One region of the Macrococcus sp. CoH-51_TC_04 genome, then DNA from elsewhere that is predicted to be linked to it. Evidence: predicted binding sites of a transcription regulator. Region 1 holds the regulator's gene; each other region holds the start of a gene.

Region 1 (4,878 bases):
TCTTTTGCATATTTACAAATATCTGTAATAACCTTATTCTTACTTGTTTCAGATGTAACGAATAATACATCTCCTGCTTCATAGTGTCCTAATAATGTAATCGCAGATAAAAGATCTGTTGCCAGAATTGCAGACTGATCAATATTCATCAGCTTTACATGCAAATCTGTCGCAACAACTCTTGAGTTCCCGACGCCAAAGATCATAACGCGTTTTGCACTTGTAATTGCCTGGGCCGCTTCATCAATTACTTTAGCAGAAATGACCTTCTCTGTATTATAAAGTGCTTGAATTGTATTGTTGAAGACTTTCTCTTTCATTACTTCTTCATCGTCTGTTAATTCAATCTTCGTCGGTACCTTTTTATCTGCAATTGTGTGAAGTTCACGTGCGAGCTCCACCTTAACCACTTTAATCCCAGATAATCCAAGACGCTTACTGAAGCGTACAATGGCTGCTTCACTTGTATTTGAAAGATGTGCAATTTCTTTGATTGGTAAGTTGACCACCTTTTCAGGGTACTCAATGACAACGTCGGCAATCCTTTTTTCAACTGGTGTAAAGCTATCGTACATCTTTGTAATTTGACCTAATACTGAATACATAATTTCAGCTCCTTACATCTTATTCAATTAATGTTATGCCCTATTTAATTTCAATTCGCTAGCTTCACTTCAGTATAAATATACTATTTGCTGAAAACAATTAAAACAAAAATTTTCTAAAATTTGTGGATGTTTTTATGCATCCTTTAAATCATACTTCCATAGCTTCAAATAAACATCCCCATGAACCGCCGATGTTCTAATGCCATCTGCTGATTCTGATGTATTAATACGCGTGGACATTACTGCTTCTCCATCATTGATAAATATCTCTATCGTCTGTTTATGAACAATGCAGTGTAACTTTGTCAATGGTTCGTGCAACGTAATAAACTTTGTATAGGGTTCATCAATCAAACCACTATCCGAACGATCCACAGTAAATATTCTTTTCTCTGTGTCATAGATCAATACCGTGCGCTCTTTTCTTGAAACACGTAATTCAAGTATATATTCTAAGGCATTATTCTCTATAATCTCAGCGACAAGTTCATAATTATTGCCTTCATAAGGATGCAGGCGAACATTCTTCCTTGTGGCGTAACCTTCTGCTGTTTCAAGTTTGCCTTGCCTACTAGAAGAAAGTAGTGGCCGTTGTCTTAGCTGTCCATCCTCGATTGACACAATCCTTGGTGTAGCAAGTACATCACCAATTCTGCCGATTAATAGGCAACGGTCTTGTTCATCCAGCATAAAGGTGACGGGCTGATAATCGAATCCATGGTCAGCAATATTATAATTCAATTGTGATGGATACACATCTAACTTGCTGCCGACTTGCGCTTCAAGTTCCTCTAATTCCTGCTCTGTTAATGGCACTATCTGGGATTCCTTCATCATAATTCTCCTTGAAATATATTACTTATATTCTATCAGAAAATATAAAAAAAGAAGTAGCTTTGTCACTACTTCTCAAGTTCTTCTTCAATCAGTTTCTGTTCACCTTTTAAATATTGTCTATAGCCGATCTTGCTTATTTGGATACTCACTTCATACAGCAGTAACATCGGCACAGCGAACATTAAATACGTCATAAAGTCAGCAGGTGCAATTAATGCGGCAAAGACAAATAAAATAAAATAAGCATACTTACGGTTCTTACTTAAGAACATCGGTGTGACGATACCAAGTCGTGTTAAGAACAGTAAAAGAATCGGTAACTGAAAGACAAACCCGAAAGGCAGCGTAAAGCGCAGCATTTCGTTAAAGTACTCTCTTACACCAATCATCTGGTTGACACCAATCTCGCTTGCGAGCCCTAACGTAAAGAAGATGAGGTAAGGAAATACTAAATAATAACTGAACAATAGCCCAGCAAGAAATAATATAATACTGATCGGAATATATGCTAACGTAGCGCTTCTTTCTTTGGGATGCAGTCCGGGTGAGATAAACGCCCATATTTGATACAGAATAACAGGCGAGATTAAGATGAGTGCAATTAACATAATCACTGTAATATAAATTGTCAGCGGATCACTTACTTTAAAGTAATGTAAAGTAATTTCTTTTGGCACATCATCCTTCGTCAAGTACTTTGTGACCGGCTTTCCGAAGTAGAATCCGACGATAACGCCTGCTACTAAGAAGTAACAGACTGTCATAATTCGTTTACGCAGTTCTTCTAAATGCTCAACTACTGTTAAATCATCTTTATTCATGTAAGGAATTGACCTCCTCATACAAAAAGCGGCACTACATCGCCGCTTTAAAATTTCAATTTATTTGATATCTTTGTTATCTTTATCTTCGTGATCCTTCATGATGCCATCTGTTGCATCTTTGAATTCTTTAAGAGATGTTCCCATGGCACGACCAAACTCTGGTAATTTCTTAGGACCAAAGATAATTAAAGCGATAATTCCTAGAAATATAACAACTGGTCCTGATAATGCTAAACCTAAAAACATATATTTATCCCCCTAATGATTTTTCATAAAGAAAATTAATGATTGTAATTCTACGCCGAGATCAATGTGATGTACATGTACTCCGCTCGGTACATTTAAACGTTCTGGTGTAAAGTTTAATATACCTTTTATTTGTGCTTTTGTCACTCTATTTGCGACGTCTTGAGCAACACTACCTGGAACCGTTAAGATAACGACTTGAATCCCTGTAGCTTCTACAACCTTCTCAAACTCTTTCATATCCTGAACTTCAATCTTGCCAATCTTACGACCAATCGCTTCATCATTCACATCGAATGCTGCTGTTATCTTCATTCTATCATTAATCGAGAAGTTGTAGTTCACTAGTGCTGTCCCTAAATTACCGACACCGATAATCGCGACCTTCGTAATCATATCTTGCTGTAACGTCGTCTTAAAGAAATTTAGCAGGAATTTAACGTTATATCCGTATCCTTTCTTGCCAAGTTCTCCAAAATAAGAAAAATCTCTGCGTATTGTTGCAGAATCAATCTGTAATCCTTCACTTAATTCCTTACTGCTCACTCGTTCAACATTTGAATTATATAACGTATTAACAAAACGATAATATAAAGGAAGTCGTTTCAAAGTGGCTTTAGGAATCTTGATTTGGTCCTTCGACATCCTATTCACCCGTTTCTATTTTTTGTGATAACTTTCACATCGATATAATTATAACATCTATACTAATAAATGACTATGTGAAATTATGAATTAACGATAAATGATTCCCACTGATATCACACTACTGTACAATAAAAGAGAGGTGAACAAAGTGATACTATTACAAGCTAGTAATTTAACAAAATCCTATTCAGGTGAAAATATATTCTCAAATGTAAAATTTGAAGTTAAATCCAATGACCGTATAGCCATTGTCGGCAGAAATGGTGCCGGAAAGACGACATTAATGAAGATTCTTGCTGGAACTGAAGACTACGATTCAGGTCATCTGTCTATTGCTAAACATGTAAACGTTGGTTACTTAACACAGCAGATGACTTTAAATGCTGAAGGTACAGTCTATGAGGCTATGAAGAAACCCTTCTTACATTTAGAGCGCATGCAGCAGGAGTTAAATAGCATCGCCACTTACTTAAGTGAACAGAGTGAAGATGCACAGAGTGATGCATATCAAGAGAAATTAGCAGAATACGAAAGACTGCAGCAAAAGTTCGAATCACAAGATGGTTATTTATATGAAACGAAGATCAAATCTGTCTTAACAGGATTAAGCTTCACAGAAGAAGACTTCCATAAGAAAATAGATAACTTCTCTGGCGGACAGAAGACACGTCTCGCACTTGCTGAGATGCTACTTCATAATCCCGACTTACTATTACTTGATGAACCGACGAACCATCTTGATATGGATACAACTGCATGGCTGGAAAATTACTTAACGACGTACAACGGTGCCATCGTCATTATTTCACATGACCGTTATTTCTTAGATAAGGTTGCGAATACAGTATATGATGTCGCGCTCGGACAAGTAACGAAATATGCCGGTAACTATTCAAAATTTATTGAACTGCGTGATCAATTCTATGATAAGATGCAGGCCGAATATGAGCGTCAGCAGGCTGAAATCAAACGACTAGAAACATTCGTACAGAAGAATATTACACGTGCATCGACGAGTGGCATGGCAAAGTCCCGCCGCAAAGTATTAGAGAAGATGACAAAGATCGATATGCCAAAACAAGACGACCACTCAATGAACCTGCGCTTTACTATAGATAAAGAAACAGGAAATGACGTACTGCGTTGTACTGATCTTGCAATCGGCTATTCAACGCCTCTTGCAACCAATATCAACTTTGATGTCTCTAAACAAGACGCAATCGCATTTATCGGCCCGAATGGCATCGGCAAGACAACGCTCATCAAAACAATTGCTAAATTATTAAAGCCTCTTTCTGGAGAGGTTCATTACGGTGCAAACTTGTCGATTGGTTATTACGATCAGAAACAAGCTGAATTCTCATCGAACAATACCGTGCTGGAAGAATTATGGCAGTACTATCCTGCAATGCCTGAGAAAGAAATCAGAACTGTGCTTGGACGTTTCTTATTCGTACAAGATGATGTCAAGAAAATCATCAATGACTTATCCGGTGGCGAAAAAGCTCGACTCCAGCTCGCAAAGCTTAGCCTTGAAAATCATAACGTGCTCATACTCGATGAGCCGACGAACCATTTAGACATCGATGCGAAAGAAGTACTGGAAGATGCACTCATCCATTACCCAGGAACATTGCTCTTTGTCAGTCACGACCGTTATTTTATCAACAAACTCGCAACGAAAGTATTCCATATGGATAAAGAGGGCGGGCGTA
Region 2 (4,878 bases), on a different contig from region 1:
CTGACATTATTGAGGGCATTATATCTAAAACGTACACCAAATGTATCTGAAAGAAAATCTGAACCTTTCACATTCTGCATACGCTCTGATTGCTTTTCATCGTGTGATAATCCTTTTGTAATATCATCAAATGCGCCCCTTCGATATCCATTGAATATTTCTGAAGAGTCAAATCGATTTAAATTTCGATCAGCATTATAATGGTCAGCAATCATCATAATACTCCCCCCTTCACCGACAAAACGTTGAATAGCCTCCTGTTCTTCAACTTTAAAGGGAATATTAGGTTCAGGTATAATGACTGCTTTGTACTGTTTTAATTTTTCATATGTTAATGTCGTGTCATAATCAGTGCTCACTGTTTTATAATCCATATCACGAATTACATCATTGAAACTAGAGAAAGCACCGTCAATCACCCAATCTGCTTCACCTGCAGTCTGTCCATGTGCAGCATCAAATAGGACATCAGCTTGTCCATCATAAAACTGTGCTGGCTGCGTGCATCCCGTGAGAAACAATATGGATAAAAGTATCAACTTCTTCATAACCTTCTCCTTTATAAAAAGCCTTAACAGATGCTAAGGCTTTATGATCTCGTTTTATATGATATTAATCTAATCTTAACTTTATCCTTCTTAAGATGTTGTCTGCCATCCTTTCGGGTTGTAACAGTTACATCAACTTCATCTTCAGACTCGTTAAACTGATAATTGATTATATACGTTTCAAAATCTTGCTCAAAGTTTGGCTTTTGTGCAACAACACGTTCAATATCTCCAAAAGTATCAAGTGCTGTATAGCCTGTAATATGCTCTAACTCACTTGCAATTTCAGTCAATGTCATCGTTTCGCCTTCCATTAATACGAACTTTTCTTCATGCATGATATCACCTCTAATATATTTAATTTATTATTCCCTTAATTATAAAAGAAAAACATCAGGAAATCGTATAAGGTTCTGATACAATTTCTGATTGTGCTTCACTATTCGGCTTTGTCGATGTACCACCTAATAAATAGAGTTTTCCTCCATCTTGTGTTAAAGCTTGATATGTCTTTTCATCTAGTGCAATCGATTTATAGCTCACTGTAGACTCCTTTGGCCCATATTCATTGTACGCCCGTTCTTCAGACTTCACGAAATCTTCTTGTAATTCCTGAGGAATAAATGATGTCGCATCAGAATAAATGACAGTCTTTCCAACTACAAGCTTGCTCGTATTATTATAGTAGACAGGAGCCTGATTATTATTTTTCGTATGGACTTCATAAAGAAGTGTATAACCGGAAGATGCGCCTTTAAAAATAACCTTTTGATTTTCTATGTTTGTAATCTTAAAAATCTGTAGACGCTTAACATTGCTCTCAACACCGTTATCATGTATCGATAGATTAACATTATCAATCGACTTCACAAGTGTCGATTTGCCGTGCGTTGTTGTCTCTATAGTGTTCGGCATCGTTTTAGCAGCTAACATTTCCTTAACTTTTTGCTGCTGCTTTAATCGTTCTTCTTTCTTTAGCTTAGCTCTCGTCTTACGCTTTTCCTGTTCTAGCTTTTTAGCCGCTTCCTCTTTTGCGATCTGTTCTTTAATTTCGGCTTCATTTTTTTCTTCTATCTCTTTTAATTTATCTTCATTTGCTTTTATTTTTTCATCTAGTTTATCATTTTTTTCTTTAATCGCATGATATTCTTTCGTTAGCTCCGCTTTTTTTGCGTCAAGCTTTTCTACAGACTGCTTTAAGTCTGTCTCTTTATTACCACATGCACTCAGCACTAGAGTAAGTGCCAGTACACTTGTTACATATTTCAATACAATCCCACCTTCACAATATATCTATATTCTATCATAATAACAATAAAATATATTGTATTAACACCCTTTACAAGGGGTATACTACATATAAAAGGAGGTATAGCTTATGAAATATAAAATATTACACACACCCACATCCCCTTCTACACCCAACCATATGATTCTGCCGGTAATTATATATAATACAGAGGAAAGTCATTTCGAAACACGCTTTAAAAATAATGCATGGCATAATATATGGACCAATGGTGTATTTGATTATCATCACTTCCATCCCAACCAGCATGAAGTCCTTGGGGTAAAAAGTGGTCGTGCCACACTATTAATCGGTGGGGAGAACGGCCAAAATATTGAAGTTACACAAGGTGATGTTCTATTATTACCAGCAGGTTACGGTCATAAAAAATTAGAACAAAGTGACGATTTTACTATTGTAGGTGCATATCCAGATACAACAGCAGCACAAACATTGACATCTTATGAGAATATAAATGAAGTAAACAAGATCATCAATACTGTACCATTACCTGACACCGACCCTGTAGGTGGAAGTACAGGCCCGATGTTTAAAGAATGGCATAATATTTATCAGTGCAGTACAGTCAGAGGTGGCTAACGTAGAAAAACGGCGTTTCGAGACTCAACAAAGTCTGAAACGCCATTTTTAAATAATCCCTTGATTAAAACTAATCTTTCTTTCATCGATGTATAACGTGCTAATCATATGGCATTTCAATATGTTTATACATCAATTTATCATCTGCCCTATAGCCAAGCTTGTGGTTAAGTCTTCTCATAGCGTGATTATCCGGATGAACGTGTCCATAGATATAGTGGACATCTGCGGCTAATGATAATCTCTCTACATATTGCTTAAGCCTATGTGCATATCCTTTGCCGCGTTCATCTGGATGGACATATAAGGACTTAACATGTGTCTTCTCTCCAATATGAAACCAGATAAAGGCTGATAATCGTGCTTTTTCGACTATAATGATGCGATCATGATTATATTTCATCAGCAATCGTATAGATTCAGTCCTGAGTTTTACTTCAAGTTCAGTCGTTACATAGTGGCTATCATAGGATTTCGGTATCTGCTCATGTATCCATGCAATTTGCTCGATCAGCGGGTCCTCGCTTGTTATTTCTTTCATTGTAATCACCTCAATTATTGTACATGTATTTATTTTTTAAAACTACTTTTTAGAATCATAAGAATAAAAGTTTCAATCTGTTATATATAATAATCTCTTTTTTACCCTCTGTATCATTACAGTTAAAGTACTGGTATGAAGGGTTTTTTCATTTTTTATATTTTTTTATATTTTTGTGATACTTTTCACGTAATCCTTGTTATACTGAGTTTGTGAATTGGTGAACAAAAAATTCTGGAGGGATTTATATGTTTAAAGAAGAGACAAAAAGAACAAATGCTTGGGAAGGGTTCAAATCAGGTAAATGGAACAAACGCGTTGATGTGCGTGAATTTATTCAACTGAACTACACACTTTTTGAAGGTAAAGATGAATTCTTGGCTGGTCCTACTGAAGCTACGAAAAAACTTTGGGAACAAGTGATGCAGTTATCAAAAGAAGAACGCGAACGTGGTGGTATGTGGGATATGGACACTAAAGTTGTATCTAGCATTACTTCTCATGATGCTGGATATTTAGACAAAGACCTGGAAACAATCGTTGGTGTTCAAACTGAAAAACCTTTCAAACGTTCAATGCAGCCGTTCGGTGGGATTCGTATGACGAAAGCAGCTTGTGAGTCGTATGGTTATGAGTTAGATGCCGAAACTGAACGTATCTTCACAGATTACCGTAAGACACATAACCAAGGTGTGTTCGATGCTTACTCTAAAGAAATGTTAGCTTGCCGTAAAGCCGGCGTTATCACTGGTCTTCCAGATGCTTACGGTCGCGGCCGTATTATCGGTGACTATCGTCGCGTCGCTTTATACGGTGTGGATTTCTTAATGAAAGAAAAGCATAAAGATTTCCATAACTTATCTAGTGTGATGAGCGAAGATATTATTCGTTTACGTGAAGAAGTATCTGAACAGTACCGTGCATTAAACGAATTGAAACAGTTGGGTGAAATATACGGATTTGATTTAAGCCGTCCAGCTGAGACCTTCAAAGAAGCTGTTCAATGGACTTACCTTGCATACCTTGCTGCAATTAAAGAACAAAACGGTGCAGCAATGAGTTTAGGTCGTGTATCTACATTCTTAGATATTTACGCTGAGCGTGATCTTAAAGCGGGTACCATCACTGAGATGGAAGTTCAGGAAATTATCGACCACTTCATTATGAAGTTGCGTTTAGTTAAATTTGCACGTACACCAGACTACAATGAATTATTCTCTGGAGATCCAACTTGGGTAACAGAGTCTATCGGTGGGGTTGGTATTGATGGCCGTCCACTTGTAACGAAAAGTTCATTCCGTTTCTTACATTCATTAGATAACTTAGGTCCAGCACCAGAGCCAAACTTAACTGTACTTTGGTCTACGCGTTTACCTGAAAACTTTAAGAAATACTGTGCTAAGATGAGTATTAAAACAAGCTCAATCCAATACGAAAACGATGATTTAATGCGTGAGAGCTACGGTGACGATTATGGTATCGCCTGTTGTGTATCAGCGATGAAGATTGGTAAACAAATGCAGTTCTTCGGCGCTCGTGCGAACTTAGCAAAAACATTGTTATACGCTATTAACGGTGGGATTGATGAAAAGTCTGGCGCTCAAGTAGGTCCAAACTTTGCACCGATTACTGATGAAGTCTTAGATTATGACACTGTATACAAACAATTCGATCAAATGATGGAATGGTTAGCTGGCGTATATATTAACTCATTGAATGTTATTCACTATATGCATGATAAATACAGCTACGAAAGAATTGAAATGGCGTTACATGATACTGAGGTCATTCGTACGATGGCTACAGGTATCGCTGGTCTTTCAGTTGCAGCTGACTCATTATCAGCTATTAAATACGCGAAAGTAAAAACAATCAGAGATGAAAACGGACTTGTTGTCGAC
Region 3 (4,878 bases), on a different contig from region 1:
TAAGTGAAACATCGATGCGCTCAACTAATCCTAGAGACCATGGAATCATCTGGAATAATACTGTAGAAGCAACACCTATTGAACATACAATCCACATGACATTGTTAATTACTACCATGTAAGATAAAAGAGGTGATTTTTGGCCTTTATGTTCTTTTTTCCATTGTGCGTAACGCATAATTTGTCCAGCTGCAGAAATCCATGAACCAACAATAACTAATGCCATACCTACATAGAAGATAACATGCGCTTTAAGTGGAGCATAGAAAGTATATAACACAGTTGCTTTATTAAGTAGAACCATTGTTGCTGCCATTGCAGTACCGATTAGCATTACCCAAAAACCGATCCACACAAGCTTACGTTGTAATGGACTAAGCTTTCCGCAAGTACGAATGACTGCAGCAGTCTGGAATCCCATGATAAAGAATGTAGTCAAAACTAATGCGAGAATGATCCCATGTACCGTAAGAATCTGATAATATCCAATACCAGCGGGTAACTCTAAAGTTCCAGAGCGGACTAAAGTCTGAACTAATCCTGCCAATCCACCGATGATTAAACAAACTATCGCAACATACATATGAGCCATAATCAACTTACCATCTGGTTTGGACATTTCAACTCGATTTTCCATTTCTTCTCTATGATGATTTCTGAACGAAGCACGTTCATCAAAAGTCCCACTATCCAATTTATATTCGCTCATTATTGATCAACCACCTTAATGTTTGATTTCATATCTGCGTGACCTGTGCCACAGTATTCATTACAAAGTAACAGATATTCACCTTTTTTATCAAAAGTTTTTATAAATTTAGAAATGTGACCTGGTTCAATCATCATATTGACATTTGTCTGTGCAATTTCAAAGCCATGTACAACATCTCTACTTGTTGCTATAATTTTTACTTTTGATCCTTTTGGAATTTCAACTTTACCTGGGTTGTAGTTAAATGCTGAAACAACAAACACAAGTTCGTAATCCCAGTCTTTTCCTTCAACTTTATGTAATCCTGGGTTACTAAATACTTCATCTTTATCAATAAGCTCCGGCGCAATAAATTCACGGCCGCTTGCGATAGGCTCATGACCATTATGTAATGCAGAAACAAAAATAATCCCTAAAAATAAAATTAATGAGCCCATACCTAGACCAAGCCAGATTTTTTCAAACTTATGCAATGTATTCCCCTCCTAAATTCGTTCTATAAATAGTACAAAAATTGCAAACCAAGTGATAACAAATATTGCTCCTAAAGCAAGTACAGCAGCCATTGTTCCACGCAAATCTAAATCATGATGAACGTCTTCATTGACTTGAATTGGATCTTTAGTTTGATTCAAATTTTTATCATCATTCACATTGAACATCCTTTCTTAATAGCTTTTCTTTCTTTATAATAATAGAGTAACTGGTTTATTAATGTGATAAATATCACACTTTTGGATATTTCGTTATATTTTTCACAAATAAAGAGGTAATGAGGTAGAACATGGATAATAAAGAGCAGATCAAACGATTATATCAACTGAAAAAAGAAGTGGAAAAGTCAGACAACACTTTATTATTGAATCAAATCAATGAAGTGATAAAAAAAGTTTATTCAGATTATATTGTATTAAGTTTTATAGGTCATTTTTCTTCAGGGAAATCATCTTTGATTAACAAGATATGTGATGAGGATATTTTACCTAGCTCTCCGATTCCGACAACGAGTAATACCGCTCAAATTATTAGAGATAACATAGATCTAATAAGAATAAATATGGACAACCAGACATACAGTGACGTCGAAAGCTATGCCACTGTTAAAAAGGTGAATACATTGAATACAGATATAGAATCGGTAGAGATTCATAAACAAAACCTTGCATTCCCAGAAGGTACAGTAATTCAGGATACACCAGGTATTGATGCAACGTTCAAAAATCACGAGCAGAGCACAATGAAATATCTACTCATCAGTGACATCGTTTTTTATACGGTGGAATATAATCATGTGAACGCAGAAAAGAACTTCAGCCAGATTAAGATGATGAATGAACTGGGAGTTCCAGTTGTTCTCTTGATTAATCAGATTGATAAACATGATGAAAATGAAATACTCTTTACGGCATTCAAAGAAAAAGTAGAACAAAATATTAAGATGTGGAACTTAAACGTTGAAGCTATTTATTATACTTCAATCTACGCTTCTGAACATAATCAGTTTGATCAATTAAAGGAACAACTCAATCAGCAAGTAAATGAGTTAACTGCAGATAGAGATTTCTACAATAGAATCATCGATTATATTGAACGCGCACAGATAAACTATCTAAATCAAAGAAAAGATAGGCTATTAGAACAGCTCGAGGTAGATGAAGCAGACATATCTCATGCCCTAGATGAGCTTCATATACAGCAGAGTCTGAACAGTGAGCAGCAACTATTGATACAGGATAATCGTACGGAACAATTATTAAAAGAAGTACGGAACATTGTTAAGAATGCTTATTTAATCCCTTTTGAACTGAGGGAAAAGATAGGTGCGATGCTTGAGACCTTTGCTACAAACTATAAAGTAGGTGGATTCTTCAATAAACAGGCAAAGCTTGAGAGTATTCAAAACGAAAAAATAGATAGTGTCATCGAAATGCTTAATGATCTACTGGATAAACAGATTAATTTCCAACTAAAAAATTATTATGAACAGTATATGAAATATAGTGAACAACCAGCGTTACTTGATGATATTTACTATCATATTACAAAAGAGGATGTTAAAGCGCTGAGCAAACCACAGCCGGAAGTTACAAAAGAATATATTCTAATCTATTCTGAACAATTAAAGACATTCATAGAGAAAAAGATTGTGCAGCAACAAAAAGTCTGGCTTGAAAAGTTCATAAAAAGTATAAATATGTCTAAATTAAATACTACAAATCATACTTCAGATAAAAGCATCCTATTTGATGATTATCTAAATAATGAAAAGTTAATGGAGTCAGTCACTACTAAAAATTATATGCATTACTATATTCATCTGGAAGAATCTATCGATAAATTAATAGATAGAAGGTATGTAACATTGTCTATTAATGAAACTGATGAAGTGGTGAACAAGCAGAGCATTATTAATGATAGAAAAGGTAGACAAGATTCACTGAATATTGAAGTCTATGAAACCTTTAAAACGGTTGACTATTTTAAATCAGATATGCGTAAGCTAGAAGCACAGCTTGATAGAATTCACAATGATGAAACTAAAATAGTTGTATTCGGAGCATTTAGTGCGGGTAAAAGTGCCCTCATCAATGCGTTGTTACAGGAAAGAATCTTAATTTCTTCTCCGAATCCTACAACAGCAAGTATTACCGAACTGTATTATGGTCAACAGCATTTTGTAACATTTAAGACAGAAGATATGCTGCTTAACAAGCTTAATGGGATATCATGTTCAGTAAGTGAAAATATGAATACCATTGAGTCATGGATAGAAAAAAATAAAAACAAGATAAATGATTTTTCTGATGAAGATAAAAGCTTCGCATCTGGTGTGATCAAACAATATCATCACTATAAAGCATACTTATCAAATGGACAGACGATTGAAATAGATAAAAATGAGATTGATAAATATACGGCACAAGATGAGCACGCAGCGTTCGTCAATCGTATAAAAATAGGTCTAGAAAATGATTTCCTTAAAAACAAGGTTATTATAGATTCACCTGGAACAGGAAGTACGAATAGCAGACATACGATGGAAACGACAGAGATTATTGCGGATAGCGATTTACTCATATATGTTTCATATTATAATCACGTGTTCACAGAGAAGGACAAAGCATTTCTATCTTACTTAAATGAAATTGAAGTAATGAATGAAGCGAGTGAAAATTTCTTTGTTATCAATGCAGTGGACTTAAGAAAAAATGACGAAGAACTAGTTGCAGTAGAGGATTATTTAAGAACTGAACTCGACCAGCTGAACATTGAAGATAGGATTTATTCAGTTTCTAGTAAACAAGCATTAGGTGGTTATGATGAACGTTTTAACGTGTTTGCTGAAGCAATTGAACATTTCGTAGATTCTACGAGTAAAATTCAAAAGATACATCAGTTTAATAGCAATGCATCGCGTATCGTTCGAAGTGCGCAATTTATGAGAGATGATTATAAAGCGTATATTGCAAAGCAAAATAGAAGAAATTTACAGTATGATGTGTGGCAGAAAGAGCCGCCATTAGAATGGAATATAGTTAGTAGAGTATTAAGTGATATAAAACAACTACTGCATGAACAGGTAAGTTACTTACGTGATAAGATGAAGATCCAGCTTTATGATGTTATCAAGTCAGAAGTAAATACTTCTCAAAAATTGAATATGATCGAAAAAAGTTTTAAAGCATCTGTAGAAAGTAAACTACTTAATGAATTTCAGTTCATTGTACCGAGAATCAATAAAGCTGCGATCCAGAGTTATAGAGACGAAACTTCTCTCACGAAGGCAGCCCTTATAGAATATGAGATTGCAGAAGATATAGTATTTGACTCATTTATTTTGAAATTAAATCAAATGAAGCTGAATCCCATTGTCAATGAAATAGAACAACTCGTATTTCCAGTAGTAAAGGAAAAGCAGCTTAAGAATATGAATTCAAGAAATGAGCTATTTGAAAATATACATGAGCAATCTATGACGGTAATCAATCAAGTACTCCTTAAATATGAAAGCTATATAATAACTGAAATCGAAAATGGTATCGGAGCATTAGAAACACATATTGATGAGAAGAATAAAAATATATCTGAAGAAATTATCGAAAAGCGTGCTACTTCAATTGATGATAGTGTCATTTCTGAAATTAAATCAGCATTAAAGCAATTAG

Evidence for each region. Region 1 encodes Rex, which represses fermentation and respiration genes when NADH is low (regulators of the CRP and FNR family bind a similar motif). Its sites were predicted from a motif close to TTGTGAAATATTTCACAA; they were not measured.
Region 2: pflB (formate C-acetyltransferase) is a predicted target of Rex. The motif match lies at 3,151-3,168, and genes of this name have one in related genera.
Region 3: ACZ2V4_RS01815 (cytochrome c oxidase subunit 2A) is a predicted target of Rex. The motif match lies at 1,427-1,444, and genes of this name have one in related genera.

The regions. Positions count from the first base shown of each region.
Region 1 covers NZ_JBVGOY010000003.1:145,082-149,959, forward strand. The annotation lists gene ACZ2V4_RS04750 (MurR/RpiR family transcriptional regulator) at 1-605, opposite strand, end outside; gene ACZ2V4_RS04755 (GH32 C-terminal domain-containing protein) at 741-1,442, opposite strand; gene tatC (twin-arginine translocase subunit TatC) at 1,511-2,266, opposite strand; gene ACZ2V4_RS04765 (twin-arginine translocase TatA/TatE family subunit) at 2,327-2,515, opposite strand; gene ACZ2V4_RS04770 (redox-sensing transcriptional repressor Rex) at 2,528-3,160, opposite strand; gene ACZ2V4_RS04775 (ABC-F family ATP-binding cassette domain-containing protein) at 3,312-4,878, shown strand, end outside.
Region 2 covers NZ_JBVGOY010000004.1:21,786-26,663, reverse strand. The annotation lists gene ACZ2V4_RS05135 (DNA-binding protein) at 1-548, opposite strand, end outside; gene ACZ2V4_RS05130 (hypothetical protein) at 590-886, opposite strand; gene ACZ2V4_RS05125 (DUF5068 domain-containing protein) at 942-1,817, opposite strand; gene ACZ2V4_RS05120 (cupin domain-containing protein) at 1,927-2,436, shown strand; gene ACZ2V4_RS05115 (GNAT family N-acetyltransferase) at 2,537-2,977, opposite strand; gene pflB (formate C-acetyltransferase) at 3,226-4,878, shown strand, end outside.
Region 3 covers NZ_JBVGOY010000001.1:355,181-360,058, reverse strand. The annotation lists gene ACZ2V4_RS01825 (b(o/a)3-type cytochrome-c oxidase subunit 1) at 1-637, opposite strand, end outside; gene ACZ2V4_RS01820 (cupredoxin domain-containing protein) at 709-1,185, opposite strand; gene ACZ2V4_RS01815 (cytochrome c oxidase subunit 2A) at 1,198-1,365, opposite strand; gene ACZ2V4_RS01810 (dynamin family protein) at 1,497-4,878, shown strand, end outside.